DNA from 2 places in the Paenibacillus sp. MER TA 81-3 genome. Region 1 is predicted to be linked to the other one. Evidence: a T-box and tRNA genes for the amino acid it is inferred to sense, from the RefSeq annotation. Region 1 holds a T-box; the other holds one or more tRNA genes.
What was found. The T-box of region 1 lies ahead of argS (arginine--tRNA ligase). A T-box ahead of a tRNA ligase gene usually reads a tRNA of that ligase, here a tRNA-Arg.
Positions count from the first base shown of each region.

Region 2: it has a tRNA-Arg gene. The T-box ahead of argS (arginine--tRNA ligase) is inferred to sense a tRNA for this amino acid. The anticodon was not compared.

Region 1 is NZ_JAMAWB010000001.1:434,238-439,171, reverse strand. It holds gene M3650_RS01980 (sensor histidine kinase) at 1-459, shown strand, start outside; gene M3650_RS01975 (hypothetical protein) at 549-878, shown strand; gene argS (arginine--tRNA ligase) at 940-2,667, opposite strand; T-box leader at 2,712-2,977, opposite strand; gene M3650_RS01965 (hypothetical protein) at 3,034-3,267, opposite strand; gene M3650_RS01960 (MarR family winged helix-turn-helix transcriptional regulator) at 3,372-3,764, opposite strand; gene M3650_RS01955 (pyruvate kinase) at 4,015-4,563, opposite strand; gene M3650_RS01950 (hypothetical protein) at 4,661-4,934, opposite strand, start outside.
Region 2 is NZ_JAMAWB010000007.1:252,231-257,164, reverse strand. It holds gene M3650_RS12340 (hypothetical protein) at 1-495, shown strand, start outside; gene M3650_RS12335 (heparinase II/III domain-containing protein) at 470-1,222, shown strand; tRNA gene M3650_RS12330 (tRNA-Arg) at 1,891-1,965, opposite strand; gene M3650_RS12325 (DMT family transporter) at 2,153-2,467, opposite strand; gene M3650_RS12320 (DMT family transporter) at 2,467-2,802, opposite strand; gene M3650_RS12315 (TetR/AcrR family transcriptional regulator) at 3,046-3,630, opposite strand; gene M3650_RS12310 (sugar-binding transcriptional regulator) at 3,975-4,934, shown strand, end outside.

The DNA of each region.
Region 1 (4,934 bases):
GCGATCGATCTTATCCCGCTTGTTGAAAGCGCCGTGGCCAAGGTCGAACGCGCTGCCGCACAGAAAGGGCTTGAATTGGAATTCCATACCGAACTGCGGCAAGCATTCGTGTGGGGAGACGGAATGAGGCTGGAGCAAATATGGATCAACCTGCTCGACAATGCCATCCGCTACACGCAAGCAGGCTCCATTCGGGTAAGCATTGTCCCGTTGCAGCAGCAGTATGAAGTATGCGTCCAAGATACGGGCATCGGCATCCCGGAAGAAGAGCTCCCCTATCTATTCGAGCGGATGTATCGAGTGGAGAAATCCCGTTCGCGCGATTACGGCGGAACCGGACTTGGGCTCGCTATCGTCTCCAAGCTCGTCGAGCTGCATCAAGGCCGCATCGATGTGCAGAGTGAACACGGCAAGGGAACGGCCTTCTCCGTCAAGTTGGCCAAGCATGAATCCGATTAAAAACATCTTTTCTTCCTGCGCATAAAAAGAAGATTGTTGTACCACAATAAGGCAGGGAATATGAACATACAAGAAAAGGTGGTTTCAGCATGTACAACCAACAAATGTCCTCGCAGCTCAATCAGTGCGAACAAGTTATTCAGCAATTGATGCAGCAGACACAGCGGGCATCTCAAATGTATCAGCAACTGCTGCAGCAAGAGCAGCAAAACGTATCGCGCCTCGAAGAGTTGGCTCAGCGCGAACGCCAAGCATCGCAGATTATCCAGACCGCGCTGCAAGGACATCAAGTAGCAATGCAGCAAATGCAGCAGGTATCGCAGGTGTGTCGCGAGCTGGAGCATTCGATTCAGACATCGGCCAATGTCGCATACGCGCAGCCGCAATACACGACGGCTTCGTATACGAACCGGGTATAAATGTAGAAGCTGTTCGGGCGGTTGCCGGCAATGCTGCGCAACCGCCCGTTCGGGCTGCTCGCTATACCCGCTTCGGCGTCTTCATGCCTAGCAAGTGCAGGCCGTGCTGCAAGATGCGCGATACAGCCGCGACGAGCAGCAGCTTGGCCGACTTCTCCGCTTCGTTCTCTACGAGAATCGATTCATGATTATAGAAGCGGTTGAAGTGCTTGGCGACATCGAGCAAATATCTGGCGAGGATAGACGGCTCGTTGGATGCGATAGCAGATGCGATGATCTGCTCGTATTGACTCAACGACTTCATACTGGCCCAAGCTTCCTTCCCAGCCAAATACGGATTTGCGGCAGCCTTCGCTTGATCTGCTGCGTATTTCTCCAAGCCGGGTTCCCCCATCGTTTCCAAGCCTTTCTCCAATAGGCGCACCGTTCTTGCATAGGTGTATTGCACGTATGGCCCGGTTTCTCCCTCGAAGCGCAATGCTTCGTCGAGACTGAAATCAACGGATAACGTGCGGCTGTTCTTCAAGTCGCCGAAGACGATTGAACCTACCCCAATCGCTTCCGCAATCTGTTCCTTATCATGTAACGTCGGATTTTTCTCTTCAACAATTGCTAGTGCTTTCCCCTTCGCTTCATCCAGCACTTCATTCAGGAAGACAACCTTCCCTCTGCGAGTCGACATTTTCTTGCCGTCCACCGTCATTAGGCCGAACGCCACATGCTTGCAGTCACGCGCCCACTCATACCCCATCTTGCCCAGCACGGTGAACACCTGCTGGAAATGCAGCCGCTGCTCCGCGCCGACGACATACAGGAGCTTATCTGCCTTCATCACTTCCTTGCGGTAAATGGCCGTAGCCAGATCACGAGTCGGATAAATGGTCGTGCCGTTCGATTTCAGAATGAGACACGGCGGCATCCCTTCCTCATCCAAGCGCACGACCATCGCGCCATCGCTTTCCTCCAACAGGCCTTTTTCCTGCAGCTGCTTCACGACTGCATCCATCTTATCGTTGTAGAAGCTTTCGCCCAATACGTAATCGAATCCAACGCCAAGTCTTTCATAGACGCGCTCGAATTCCTTCATGCTGACGTCCACGAAATACGTCCACAGGCGCACGGTCTCTTCATCACCGTCCTCCAGCTTGCGGAACCACTCTCTCGCTTCATCCTCCAGTTCCGGATGACGCTCTGCTTCTTCATGGAACTGCACGTACAGCTTCAAGCTTTCCTCAATCGGCTTTTGCTGGAGCAAATCATCATTTCCCCAATGCTTATAAGCGGCTATCAGCTTGCCGAACTGAGTTCCCCAATCCCCCAGGTGGTTGACGTTCATTACCTCGTAACCAGCAGTGCGGTACAAGTTCATCAGCGCATTGCCTATCATCGTCGAGCGCAAATGACCGATCCCGAACGGCTTCGCGATATTCGGCGATGACATATCAATAACGATCCGCTTCCCATTTCCGAGAGCGGGCTGCCCATACGTGGGTTGAAGCATGTCATGGAGCAAGGCGCCTGACAGCACAGCCGGATCGAAAAACACATTTACATAGCCTCCCGCCGCCTCTGCACGCATGCCTTCTCCAGCATGCTGCTCATTCACCTGGTTGACAACGTCCGCGGCAATTTGCTGCGGGGCACGCTTCCACGCCTTCGCTAAAGGGAAGCATGGGAAGGCGAGATCGCCCATGTCCGCTTTGGGCGGCTCCTCCAACGATTCGATGATGTCTTCCTGCAACATGTTCAGCATCGGCGCTAACGCCTTTGCCGCAATTACTTTCAACATTCATACCCCTCCAATGTGCTTGAAAATACAAAAAGCCCCCGTCTGCAAGAGACGGAGGCTGAACCTGTCCGTGGTACCACTCTAATTGAATTCAAATCGATCATTATCTGCATGCAACACGCAACGATTCGAAATCCACTTCCTGATTGTAACGGCTGTGCCGGATTTCCCTACTTCCATTCTGGCGTCAGAACAAGTTCAAGAAATCAACTCCCGGGTCCGCTTCCTCCGCACACCGTGCCGGCTTCCACCATCCCGGCTCGCTGCTTCACGGCTTTGTGCTAAGTACTCTCCCGTTCATCGTCATTGTACATTTGATTTTTTCACATTATATCCTTAGTCGCCTGCAAAAATCAACCGTCCGTTTCAAATCGGTTCCCGAATCAACGTTTTTACGAATTCCATCTGCGTATCTGTCCCGGTCACCCGATCATCTACGTTATCGGGTACAAGCAAGTCGGGATAGCAAGCGTCCTCCGCATTGCGTGCCGAGTCTGGCCGCTCGAATATTTTGTAGGACAGTTGGAAGCTCACCCTCGAATGCGGCATCGTAAATAAAATCATATCGCCATAGTGACTCGGCTTGCCGCCTGTCGGCATTCTTTTGACCTCGTTTCTTGTTCATTTTTATTAGTTAATTGATTTATAATTAACCACTTAACTATTTAGCTTATAGCAACCTTTGGTCAACTGCGACCAAAGGTTTAATCGTCATTCACTGCCGATTGGGAAGCATTCAGCTTGTGCAGCAAACGAAGCAATGTCATCTGTTCATCTGTAGTCAAAGGCTGCAGCATAGCGCTTACCGTTGTCTCATAAATGGGCCATGCCTGATTCAAGATGTCCTCCCCCGCCGGAGTAAAATAGACCAGTACGCGTCTTCGATCTGCTTGATCAAGCGCGCGGAGGACCATTCCATCCCGTTCCAACCCTCTCAGCAATCCGCTAATATTGGCGCGCGTGACGGCCAAATCATCCCCCAACTCGGAGGGCAGCGCCGGACTCCCGTGCTGCTGCAGAGCATACAACAGACATAACCGTCCTAACGTAAGACCAAGCGGGGCCAATTGTTCTTCAAGCTGGCGAACCAGCGACACATTTGTCTTATAAGAAGTTAGAAACCATTTAACGGGTATGATGGATTCTTTGAACGGGTCATATTTTATGATGGAAAATCAATCCCTTCATACATAATTAAGCACTTAATTATTTGCCGATTAATATTAAACCTCTAACTCACTCTTGTAAACAACGTGGAATGACCTTGTGCATTATCCAATAGGCAAGAAAATGACTGCGCTCGACGAGAAACCCAGTCACTTAAAGTTTATTTTGATAATTATTTCATTAAAATGTTGATTCTCCGTCAGTTAATCCATACCATTTTAGTGTGTACCCGTCTCGATAACGCTGATAGGCTCTCTCAATCAGTGAGTCGTCTTCAAATTGAATATATCCCGCTAAATATAGTGCCTTCAAATAATCTTCGAACTTCTCATTTCCAAGCGCCATGTCTTCTTGTGATATCCCACAGAAAATACTTGTCTCAAGACCTAGCAAGAATGACATACCTTGCTCTGTAGCACCTGACAAATATGTCTGATCCTCTGAGTTAAGAATGATGTTAATTCCATTGGGATGATAACATTCTAAATACTCGTCAGGGTTAAGCTTAAGAAGTTCCTTAATTCCTCGCTCATCTCGGAATATATAAGCTTTTACAACTGTATTAAAATTAGCATGCGGATCTTTTTCCAAATCAGAAAAATAGTGTATATCCACTTCCTCAGCAAAATAGCAATCTTTAAATCTTTTATTGATTTGCTCTAGAGTGAAAGGATTTGGAATATCTAAAGTCAAGTATTTTTTGAATAACTTGTTGATGTCGAGATTCAATTTTCTCCCTCTTTTCAATTTCATCTTATCGCATTAAAATTAAATTTAGTTGAGAAGGTACTAGAGCATTTTATTCTTGCTGAACTATCGAAGATTATTATCTTTTATTTTTACCCAAAAAATTACTTGTTCCGTAAAAGATATGGCCTGTGTCTCCTCTGCTGCCACCATGATAATGATAATAATAGCGAGTATCGTTATATCCTGTCTGCCAGTGATTCTCAGGTCCTACAAATTTCCCTTGCCCTACTCTCATGGCAAGACCTTTCGCATCCTTATCGCTTACTGCCCATACTTCGTTATGAATACTTGCTTTTAACCATAATTCAGCTTCGCCTTCCCCTAATGGTTTTTCGACAAGTAAAGGTTCT
Region 2 (4,934 bases), on a different contig from region 1:
CTTATCGAGGAGGACGAGCGGCGCCGCGTCTCCTTGGTTCACAAGGCGCTTCGCAGCTTGGACCGCTTTATCGCTTCCTATGAAGAGGACGGGGGATGCGATGAAGGGCCAGCTTATTGGGGGCGTGCTGCTGCATCGTTGTATGATGCTTTGCAATTGTTGCATAGCGCCACGGACGGAGCAGTATCGGTGTTCGATGACACTAAAATTCGGAACATGGCAAAATACATCCTTCATATGCACATCGGAGGCGAGGCGTATGTGAATTTTGCAGATTCGGCTGCCAAGCTTTCTGTACCCGCCGGATTAATCGCCCAATTCGGACATGTGATCGGGGATGCGCAGCTGCAGGCATTCGGGCTGCACGCATATCGGCAGCAGCATGAATACCGTCACTGGGAAGGAGAGGAGATTCCTAGTTTGCAGCGTATGCTGTCTGAGCTCTTCTCGATGCCGGAAGCGGATGAGCTTGAATCGGAACTGGATCTGGCTTGATATATGGATGGCTGGCGTAGAAGTGATGGTCGCACGGGAGCGGGGCGGCGATCAGGGCTGGTTCCTTGCTGCCAAGGGCGGTCATAACGGAGAAAGCCATAACCATAACGATATCGGCAGCTTCATCGTGTATGCCGACGGCAGCCCGCTATGGATCGATGCAGGGGTCGGCACGTATACAGCGAAGACGTTCAGCCCGGAGCGCTATTCGATCTGGACGATGCAGTCCGGCTATCATAATGTTCCGGCAGTGAACGGAATAGAGCAAGCGGATGGTGGTCAATATCGAACGCGTAAAGTTCGTCATGAGGCAGACGGCGTGGTGTCCCGGCTTACTGTGGACATTGCTCCGGCCTATCCGGCCGATTCCGGCATACGTCAATGGACACGCACGTATACGTTGCAGCGGGAGGCGGACACCCCGTCCCGCATCATTCTGGAAGAGGCGGTGCAGCTCGCGGAGCCATGCCGGAACGTGGTGCTGAACTGGATGTGTGCTTATGAACCGCACGTTCATCGCAGCGTCATTGCGCTGCATGATGAAGCGGGCGGAGTGAAGGCGCACATGTCGTATGACGAGACGATGTGGGATATCCGGGTGGAGACGATTGCATTGGAAGACGAGAAGCTGCGCGTCGCTTGGGGCGACACGCTCTATCGTCTGAGCATGACCGTGCGGTGTCCGGTGCAATCAGAGCGTTGGCAGTTTGTGCTGGAAAGGGGATAGAGGAGAAAGGAAGAAGAGTTGGTGAAGAAGCCGGCATAGTCCTCTCTACTTGCCTCACTTTATTGGATTTTGTGCAATAGAACCGGCGTGTATGCCTTTTACGGCAGGTTCTATTGGATTTTATACAGTGCTTTGGCACTTTTTCTACATCAGTTAAGGAAAATAGCCCGATTCACTGGACATAATCCAGTCTACAGGCCGTTGAGCGACCGAAACCTTATATTCTATTGTACATTTTCCAATGGGCTAACTTCGACACCGGCCTACCTTGCAGCTACCTATATAGTTGTAGTAAAAATACGAAAAGGGGCGGAGCTTACGCTTTGCAATAAGTCATGCTTAAGCCTATGAACTGTAAAACTACATCTACAGCTTCGAGGTCTACTTTTCGTGATAATAATGAAAAATAGGTGTCTACATGCGACCAGTACAATAAAGGAGCTGAAATACTCGGAGGGCTTGTGTTGCATGGCAGCGATGATGGGCGCGTATGCGTAAGGCGTGAAGGAGATATGCTGTTGCAGTGAGTGTCCCGGCAGAGCGGTATAAAATGAAAAAAACACCCTTCTCCGTCCCCCTATGCGTAAGGAGAGGATCAAGATGCTTTCGACTTTATGTAGCCTATATACGTACGAGTGCTTCATATTAAGGCACCAACAAGATACTATTGGCGCGCCCGCAAGGAATCGAACCTTGATCTCAGGCTCCGGAGGCCTACGTCATATCCATTGGACCACGGGCGCATTTGTATAAAAGGTGCAAGAATTATTATAAAACAACTATGTGTGAATTGCAAGTAGAGGTTGTTCAAAAAGCTCCCTTTTGACCATTAAGGAATGTTTGAGCTTCGTGAAGCGATAAAGTGAAAGCAAACATTCCTTATGGCGTTAAAACCAACCTCTATACCCGTTCGACCGGTGTGACTAGTAATTATGTCGTGAGGCGAAGACCGATAATGCCGACGACTATGAGTCCTAAATAAACGAATTGCGTCCGGCTGTATTTCTCCTTGAACCAGAACAAGCTGACCAGCGTAATGCCGACCGCGCCGACGCCGGCCCATACTGCGTAAGCCACTCCGGACGGGATAACGGACATGGCGTGCGTGAGCAGCCAGATGGAAGCGGCCAGTCCGAGAGTGATGATGACTAATGGAGTTTTTTTCTTGAATCCATCTACATATTTCATGGCAATGACCGCAATAATTTCTTCAAATCCCGACAGTATCAAATATAACCAAGCCATTATGCGCCTTCCTTTCCATTCTTCTCTTCATTGGGAGTAGCCATCTTCATGCCGACGATGCCCCCGAGCAGAATGAGTAAGAACATAATTTGCAGGGCGTTGAAATCTTCACCTAAGTAAATCCCTGTTACATAAGTGCCTATCGTTCCGATGCCGACAAACACTGTATAGGCGATTGCGACGTTAAGTTTCTTGTACGATTGGATGAGCATTAAATAGCTCACGGTAATCAAGGTGATGACGATGATCCATTCCCAAGTGTGGGTCGCATACTTCAGACCGGACGCCCAAATGATTTCCAGTATCGCAGAACCAAGCACGAGTAGCCAAGCCACGTATATTACCTCCTGTATTTGTGTCAATCCGGATGATTAGTGTGAACGAAGTTGTTCAAAAGCCCCCTTTAGATCACGATGCATCCCAAGATGTGATTCGACATCGAATCTTGCATTCACTCTCGAAGTCCGGTGCTCATGTAGTCTCGCCTACATTGCGCTCCTCCTTCTTCGAGTTCTTGTAATCTTCTCGGTGCTGAAAAGTGGCCCTTTTGAACACGCATTAAACATGACAGCCGTTAGTTATTTCAAAGAGCGCTGTATAAAGGAGAACAGTTCATCCTTCAACGGCTGCGGGTCCACACGACCTTGTTGAATATCTACGAAAAAGTAGGTTTCCGCCGTCTGCTCGATCATATTAATGATCATGCGCACGACGGACTTGCTATCGGACTGCAGAGACACCTCCCCATGATGCCGCGCTGCCGCAAGCTGCTCCGCAAACCAGTCATAATAAGGCTGGTAGATGGCTTCCCACTTCGGAAAGGAATGATGGAGCGCGAGACCGGAGTAGCACAAGAGAATGACCTCCTTGTACTTGGACGTCATGTCAAAGGACGCGTCGATGACCGCCTTCAATTTATCCCAGAAACTATCCAGTGGTTCGGCTTCTGCCTGTACCAGCGACAACAAATGCTCAAGTATATGCTCAGCTACGGCCGGAACGATATCATTCTTCGACGGGAAATAGATATAGAAGGTTCCTTGTGCGACGCCTGCCTGTTTCACGATGTCACCGACGGAAGTCTTCTGAAAGCCCTTTTCGGAAATAAGTGCGATTGCGGATTGCAGCAGCGCTTCGTATTTTGCTTCTTTCTTATAATTCACGTATACACCGCCCATCTTTCAAAAATGACTGACTGTCATTCATTTTAAAATATGCGAAATAAAAAGTAAAGCAGGAATAAGTCATTGTGTGCTATCCAAAACTAAATTATAAAAAAATGAAATAAATTTGTCGTTTTGACACAGAAAAACGGTTAAGTAAGTCATAGGTCCCTTCGTCCCAGAAAGCTAAGATGTAAAGCTATGAATAAGTTTCATGATGCTTGTACATTCTAGATGCGGGATACTTGCAAGATGCACAATTATTCGGTAGAATAGTGGTGGGACAAAAAATGTTGCGATGGGACGTTTTGAGTCCAATGGTTGGGAGATCAGGAGTGGAGAGAATGCGTGATTGGCTAGAGATACAGAAACGACTTCTGCCCGAACTCATTGAACTGTTGAAGAAGCGTTACACCATCCTGCATCAAATCATGTTGTCCGAAAGCATCGGAAGAAGAACGCTGGCGACATCATTGCAGATGACCGAGCGTGTGCTTCGTGCCGAAACCGACCTCTTGAAGGCGCAGGGCCTGATTGAAACGGATAGCACGGGTATGCGAATCAGTGAAGAGGGACGGCAACTTGTTCAACAACTGGAGCCCTTCATGGGCGAGCTGCTCGGTATGCGTCAGCTAGAGGAAAGTATCCGCCAAGCATTCGGTTTGAAGCAGGTTATTGTCGTACCAGGCAATTCGGATGTATCAGCTGCCGTGAAGCAAGAGTTGGGCCAAGCGGCGTGCAAAGCGCTCAACAGCGCTATGGGCAAGGAAGATGTTGTCGCAGTAACCGGCGGCTCCACGTTGGCTGCTATGGCAGACCAACTGACGAGTTCATCGCCGCTGAAAGGGATCTGGTTCGTTCCTGCGCGTGGAGGGCTTGGCGAGAGCTTAGAGCATCAAGCGAACACCATCGCTTCCACGATGGCAAAGCGTCTAGGCGCACATTATCGATTACTGCACGTGCCAGATTTGCTGAGTGAAGAAGCGTACCAGTCATTGAAGCAAGAACCGAATATCCAAGATATATTGCAGGTCATCCGTCAAGCGCGCATCGTCGTGCACGGAATCGGCGATGCCTTGGTGATGGCGAAGCGGCGCAGTGTGGACGATGCCACTGTGCAGCAGCTAGTGCAAGCGGGAGCGCTCGCCGAAGCGTTCGGATACTATTTTGACCGAGACGGGCGTGTCGTTCATACGATGCTTACATTAGGCTTGCGTCTAGAAGATATTTCCCGCACCGAGGTCGTCATTGCTGTCGCCGGGGGTAAGAGCAAAGGTGAGGCGATTACCGCAGTCTTGCGCTCA